2 linked regions of the Rhodopirellula bahusiensis genome follow. The protein of the gene in region 1 interacts with the protein of each later gene in a pairwise test. Links are inferred from orthologs where the notes say so. Each region holds a gene or a part of one and is shown on either strand. Other genes may lie near its edges.

Region 1 (3,493 bases):
CTCCGCTGTTTGACATTCCTCAAAAGCCAAGATTTTGGGCAATTCGCCGGCGTCAGAACCTGTGGTGGGGGCGTCGTTCCGGGGATTTGGCGGCCGAAAGAGGTGCCGGCCCATTACAATGGTGGTGTTTCAGCAAGATTTTGGCACCCATTCCGACTCTGGAGACCAAACAATGCATTCTCGTTCATGGCGTTTTGGCTCGCTACACAAACTGGCTCTCGCCCTCATCGGAGCAAGCGGATTGCTGCTCGGGGGATTGGCACTGCAAGCCGACGAATCCGATTCATCGAGCGGATCAACGTCTGCTCTGAAGGTCACTCAGGAAGGCGCGGATGAGTCGGACACGATATCCGAGGAAGAGTACATTCCTGCGACAAAGGCTGAGCTTCGAAGGAAACTGAACCGGATTCAATACGATGTGACTCAGAATGCTGCCACGGAGCCAGCGTTTCGGAACGCCTATTGGAACAACAAAAAGAGGGGCGAGTATCACTGCATCGTCTGTGACAAGCCACTGTTCGACAGCAAGACCAAGTTCAAGTCAGGAACCGGTTGGCCTAGTTTCTATTTGCCAATCGCGAAAGACGCCGTTGGCTACCAGACGGACTACAAGATGCTGTATCCGCGGACGGAGGTGCACTGCAAGCGTTGCGAAGCACACCTGGGGCACCTGTTTGACGATGGCCCAGCACCGTCGGGCAAGCGATTTTGCATGAACAGTGCTTCGATGAAATTCATCGAAGCAAAGTCCGAGAGCAAAAAATAGCCCAGCGTCAAGATGCGGCTGGGCTACCAAATCAACTGAGCTGCCAACCGTCGATCAACCGTCGACGATGATGCCCATGCTGCGAGCGGTGCCTTCGATCATGCGGGTGGCTTGATCGATATCGCGAGCGTTGAGGTCTTCCATCTTCTTTTGAGCGATTTCTTCGCACTGAGCACGGGTGACCGTTGCGACTTTGTCCTTGTTGGGGACACCGCTGCCTTTGGCGATGCCAGCGGATTGCATCAGCATCGACGCGGCTGGTGGGCTCTTGGTGATGAAGTCAAAGCTACGATCGTTGTAAACGGTCACGATCACAGGAATCGGCGTGCCGTTGTATTCCTTGGTGCGATCGTTGAACTGTTGGACGAATTGTCCCAAGTTCACGCCGTATTTACCCAGCGATGTACCGACAGGAGGTGCAGGAGTGGCTTGACCGCCGGGGACTTGGAACTTGGCTTGGCCGGTGACTTGTTTTGCCATGGGTAAACAGCTTTTAGCTTTTAACGATTAGCGGTTAGCTCTTAAGGTGCAGCGTTCTGCTGAAAGGCCAACGCAATCTGAGGTGTTTGAAGTGGGATGGATGAGGATAATAACGCTTGCCGCTAATGCCTAGCAGCAAGAGGCATTTTACAAAGGCTCGACTTGCCAGTGATCCAGTTCCATCGGGACGCTGCGTCCAAAGATGTTGATGATCACTGTCACGCGGCCGTTGGCTTCGTCGACCACATCGACTTCGCCTTCTTGATTCTCGAAGTTGCCTTCTTTGACGCGAACACGATCGCCGACTTTGAATGGAATCGCAGTTTTGATCGGGGTTTCGTCTTCGTCGTCCACCGCGGGGCGATTGACGAAACGTTCGACGTCTTCGGGTTCCATTGGCATCGGTTTGCCAGCCGAACCGGTGAAATCGCTGATACCACCGACTTCACGAACGAGGAACCAGGTGTCGTCGTTAATCGACATGTACACCATGATGTAACCCGGCAACAATTTTCGCTTGCTGACGCGGCGTTTGCCGTCTCGAGTGAACGTGGCCACGTCTTCGGATGGCACGACGATGTCACCAAAGAACTCACCCATGTCTTCCATGCGAACCTTCTTGCGAAGGGCTTCGGCAATGGAATCTTCGCGGTTGAACGCGACTTTTAGGATGTACCAATCCATCGGGGACTCATCGTCCACTTCTGGTTTGGGCGGTGCGTTGGGGTCAACAGGAGCCGGAGGCGGGGGCGCGGGGGCTTCGGCTGCCGAAGTCTCTGGTGCCGGTGTTTCAGAAGCGGCGGGAGCGACTTCGGTTTCTGGCGAGTCGACGTCTTTCACGTCTTCATCACTCACGATGTTACCCCGATGAAGTTGAAGATGAATTGCCAGAGAACATCGAACAGGAACAATGTGATGGCAAGGAAGAAGATAGTGAAAATCACGACCACGGAAGCTCGGATCAGTTCATCCTTGCTCGGCCAAGTCACCTTGTTCATTTCCGCTTCGACGGCGATCAAGAAATCGGCGAATCGAGGCCAGTTGACGACTCTGAATCCGAACCAGAGCCCAGCGGCCAGCAACGCAGCCGGGATGGCTCGTGCAGCGAGGGAGGATTCTCCCATGGCAGCAGGGAGGAACGAATACAAACGCCAGCAACCCAACGTGACGATCACCCAAACGGCGAGAGCCGTCAGTTGGCGAACAATCCGGCCTTGGTTGGCTTTGTACACACCAGCATGGAACAGTTCGCTGCTCAGCGAACTGCCTCCGGCGCCGGCCGTGCCGGATTGGGTTAGATCTTTGGACACCCGTGGACTCCTTCGTGAATTGATTCTGGTGTTGAGCCAAATTGGTCATGGGCCAGTTTGCTCGGACCTCTTCCGCGATCACATCCTCTTGATCGTGGGGGCAAACCAGAATTCTGGACAGCAGGGGCGGCGAGAGTCGAACTCACAACCGCTGGTTTTGGAAACCAGTGCTCTGCCAATTGAGCTACGCCCCTGAAACAGCGATAAGCTACTAGCTATCAGCTAACAGCTTATCGCCTACATGTAACTTTCTGCAAACGCAGATTATTCGATGATCTTGGTCACAACGCCTGAACCAACGGTACGGCCGCCTTCGCGAATAGCGAAGCGAACGCCGTCATCCATGGCGATTGGTTTGTGCAATTCAACTTCAACCTTGACGTTATCGCCAGGCATGCACATGTCGGCACCGACCAAGTTGGCCGTTCCGGTGACGTCAGTCGTGCGGAAGTAGAACTGTGGACGGTAACCGCTGAAGAATGGCGTGTGACGGCCACCTTCGTCTTTGCTCAAGCAGTAAACTTCTGCTTCGAACTTGGTGTGAGGCGTGATGCTGCCTGGTTTTGCCAAGACTTGACCACGTTGGATGTCTTCGCGTTTGACACCACGAAGCAAGCAACCGACGTTGTCGCCCGAACGGCCTTCGTTCATTTCCTTGCGGAACATTTCGACGCCGGTGCAGGTGGTCTTGGTCGAGTTAGGGCCCAAACCAATGATTTCGACTTCTTCGCCGACCTTCACGACACCACGCTCGATACGTCCGGTAGCAACCGTACCACGACCTTCGATCGAGAAGACGTCCTCGATTGCCATCAAGAATGGCTTGTCGTCTTCACGGGTAGGCTCAGGAATGTGCGAGTCAAGTGCTTCCATCAACTCGGTGATGCACTTGCTGGCTTCTGGGTCAGCTGGGTTGTTGTAAGCTGGCAGCGAGCTA
Region 2 (3,460 bases), on another replicon or contig:
CCGCCGGCTTCGAAACGCTCGCTCGAATCATCCTGGAGCAGCAGGTGTCGCTGCGATCGGCGGAGTCGACCTTCCTGAAGTTGCAACACCTGCTCGCTGGACCACTCACCGCCGAAGGCATTGTCTCGCTTTCATCGGTGCAGACTCGAGCGTGCGGAGTCAGTCGACAAAAGCACCGCTATCTGCACCAACTGGCCGATGATGTTGTCCGAGGCCGTTTTCAGCTGGATCGCTTGGCCGAAATGCCTGATCAACAGGCCCTGCCTCAACTGACCGCTAGGCTGGGGATCGGCCGCTGGAGCGCGGAGGTTTACCTGATGTCCGCGCTCGATCGCCCCGACATTCTTCCCTTCGGCGACCTGGGTCTCCTCAAAGGCCTCGAGGAATTGGACGGGGGACAATACGAAAGCTTCGAAGCGGTGGTCGAACGTGCCAAACAGTGGCGCCCGTACCGTTCGACGGCAACTCGATTGGTATGGGCGTTGTACCTGGACAACCGTGGACTTCTGAACCCGATGGCCGCATCGAGTGTCACTTAGGGTGCTGCATCGACGGACGGGACCACAACCGAATACCTCCGCCAAACCACCTAAGGCGAACAAGCGACCGAAGCCGATGCGGTGCGGTGTTTGTGACGCCATCTTCACGGCCCCCTCATAATTCCGCCTGACAGGGGGCATGCATTCGTCTAAACTAAGTTCTGTGGCGTTGGCAATCTGGCGTCGCACCCCTCCCGGATGGCTCTCATCCGTCCTCCTCTCTTTTCATCCTACCGATTTGGTTCTCTCCTCATGGAACCTTCCTCCACGCCGGGTCCGGCGCGCAATGCTCGTCGTAGCAATCGCCGTATGCGCCACCCAGACAAAGATGTTGATAAACGTGTTCGCGAGCTTGATGCCGAACGCGATCCGCTCTCGTTGCCCGAAGAGATCGTCAGTGAAGTGACACGCGCGGGCGGCCGAGTTGGCATCCCCGCGAAAGATCAACCGCCCAAGCAAGCGTTGAACATCAACGACTTGCAAAAGCTCGAACATGACGAGTTGCTCGCTCTTGCCGAAACGGAAGGGTTGCAAGAGATCGCTGCGCTGCCGCGACAGGAACTTGTCTTCCGCTTGCTCAAAGCGCGGATGAGTGCGAATGGTCTGATGTACGGCGAAGGCACGCTTGAAATCCTTCCCGATGGATTTGGATTCCTGCGGAGCGCGCAGTACCACTACTTGTCTTGCCCCGACGACATCTATGTCTCCCCCAGCCAAATCCGTCGATTTGGACTGCACACGGGTTCGCATGTTGCCGGGCAAATTCGTCCGCCGAAGGAAAACGAACGCTACTTCGCTTTGCTGCGAATCGAAGCGATCAATCATGCGGACCCGATGCAGCGACAACGCCAAAAGCCGTTCGATGATCTCACGCCACTGCACCCGCGCTCGCGAATTGTGACCGAGCATGATGCGCAGGAACTCAGCACACGTGTGGTGGACTTGTTCACCCCAATTGGATTTGGACAACGAGGTCTGATTGTCAGTCCACCGCGTGCCGGCAAAACCATGTTGATGCAGAGCCTCGCCCGCGGCGTTCTCAACAACTACCCCAACGCCTATGTCGTGGTCTTGTTGATCGATGAACGTCCCGAAGAAGTGACGGACATGGAGCGTGAGATCCAATCGCCTCAATGCGAGGTGATCAGCAGCACGTTTGACGAACCACCGGCGAGACACATTCAAGTCGCTCAGATGGTGGTTGAAAAAGCCAAGCGAATGGTGGAATCGGGAACCGACGTTGTCATCTTCCTCGACTCGATCACCCGGCTCGCCCGAGCGTTCAACAGCGACAGCGATTCGGCAACGGGCAAGCTACTGACCGGCGGCCTGGACGCCGGTGCGATGCAGAAACCCAAGTCGATTTTCGGGTCCGCTCGAAAGGTCGAAGAAGGCGGTTCGCTCACGATCTTGGCAACCGCTTTGGTCGACACCGGAAGTCGCATGGACGACGTGATCTTTGAAGAATTCAAAGGCACCGGCAATTTGGAGATTGTTCTCGACCAAGACCTCGTCGCTCGCCGAGTTTGGCCAGCGATCGACCTGACACGCAGCGGCACACGTCGCGAAGAAATGTTGCTCGATCAGGAAGAACATCGCAGGATTGAAACCCTGCGTCGCGAATTGGCGGAACACTCGCCAGTCGATTCCATGACGGAACTGACCAAGCGAATGCGAAAAACACAAAACAACGCTGAGTTTCTCATGAGTGTTCAACCGCAAGACTGAATGGCCGCACGCGGCATTCCCCCCACCTCCTTCACCCTCCAATTCTTTCCCGAGAATTTGAATGCCTTCCATCGATGGAACCACCGGAAATTTGCCCAGCGGACGTGTTGCAATCATCGCGAGCCGCTACAACGCCAACATCTGCGACTCGATGGTGCAGGCCGCTTTGCAATCACTGACTGACGCTGGCATCCCGGAAGACAAACACTGGCTGATCCGTGTGCCTGGTGCATGGGAATTGTGCTGGGCGGTGGAGCAAGCCTTCCAACACGCTGACGTCATTGGTGCGATCACGCTGGGATGCGTGATCAAAGGCGAGACGACTCACGACGAACACATCAATCGCGCCGTCAGCGACACGCTGATGGAGCAATCAGTACGAACGGGCCGTCCCGTTGGCTTTGGCTTGCTGACTTGCAACACCGTCGAACAAGCGATCCAGCGCAGCGGTGGAACGGTCGGAAACAAAGGCCACGAAGCCGCCGATGCAATGCTGGAAATGCTGCGATTGCAAACCAAAATGCGATAGCGTTTGCGGCCGAGTCCACGTCACGCCAAACGAGTTTGCGTGGCGTTCGCACTGATTGAAATCACCGCTGCATCCGGAGCCCTGCATGACTCGTTTGTTCATCCAGTTCTACTGCGGCGTTCTATTGATCCTGCTCATCGCCTGGATCATCCAAGCCTACGTGTTTCGCGGAACGACGGAGGCCCAGAACATCTCGGTGATCGAGAACGCGCTCAGTGGCGGCGCCTTGCTGGCCCGCGACGAGATTGCCGCCGGTGGAATGCAAAACATCGACGAAACCGTCGCCAGCATTCAATCACGATTCACCTATCCCGTCGGCGTGGTGAATCGCTCCGAACGGTCATTGTCGAAGACACTGTTGCAACGCCTCGACGATGGCGAGGCCGTACTTTCCGGCGATAGCATCGAAGTGGCACTCACGGGAACACCGCTGTTGGTCGAACTCGGACCGCTCCCGCGTTTCGCCGGGCCGCGACGCAGCGACATTCTGCTCGGACTGACCAGCGTCTTTCTATTGGTCGCATTGGCGATCGCGATTTTAATGCGTCCCATCGCCAGGCAGTTTCGGATCGTTGAGCGTACTGCATTGGCGATCGCGGACGGTGACTTCGCCGCACGGATCGTGGACACCGGTCGAAGACGAAGCTTTCCAATCGTCGACGCA

What was found.
Region 2: the proteins of nusG (region 1) and rho interact in binary tests that used the Escherichia coli proteins (3 or more experiments, as listed by UniProt). The link is inferred for Rhodopirellula bahusiensis from one-to-one orthologs.

What each region holds. Positions count from the first base shown.
Region 1 is NZ_NIZW01000007.1:68,141-71,633, reverse strand. Bases 248-3,206 are described here. They hold nusG (transcription termination/antitermination protein NusG), read right to left. Parts: upstream 2,102-3,206; coding sequence 1,394-2,101; downstream 248-1,393. Other genes in these bases: tuf (elongation factor Tu), read right to left, coding at 2,821-3,206; secE (preprotein translocase subunit SecE), read right to left, coding at 2,098-2,556; rplK (50S ribosomal protein L11), read right to left, coding at 821-1,246; msrB (peptide-methionine (R)-S-oxide reductase MsrB), read left to right, coding at 248-766. Outside these bases: more of msrB, read left to right, coding at 173-247; more of tuf, read right to left, coding at 3,207-3,493. UniProt on the Escherichia coli protein: Part of the processive rRNA transcription and antitermination complex (rrnTAC). The complex forms an RNA-chaperone ring around the RNA exit tunnel of RNA polymerase (RNAP).
Region 2 is NZ_NIZW01000009.1:38,365-41,824, forward strand. The notes cover bases 132-3,057. They hold rho (transcription termination factor Rho), read left to right. Parts: upstream 132-848; coding sequence 849-2,267; downstream 2,268-3,057. Other genes in these bases: CEE69_RS12835 (DNA-3-methyladenine glycosylase family protein), read left to right, coding at 132-539; ribH (6,7-dimethyl-8-ribityllumazine synthase), read left to right, coding at 2,329-2,796; CEE69_RS12850 (ATP-binding protein), read left to right, coding at 2,882-3,057. Also shown: more of CEE69_RS12835, read left to right, coding at 1-131; more of CEE69_RS12850, read left to right, coding at 3,058-3,460. UniProt on the Escherichia coli protein: Facilitates transcription termination by a mechanism that involves Rho binding to the nascent RNA, activation of Rho's RNA-dependent ATPase activity, and release of the mRNA from the DNA template.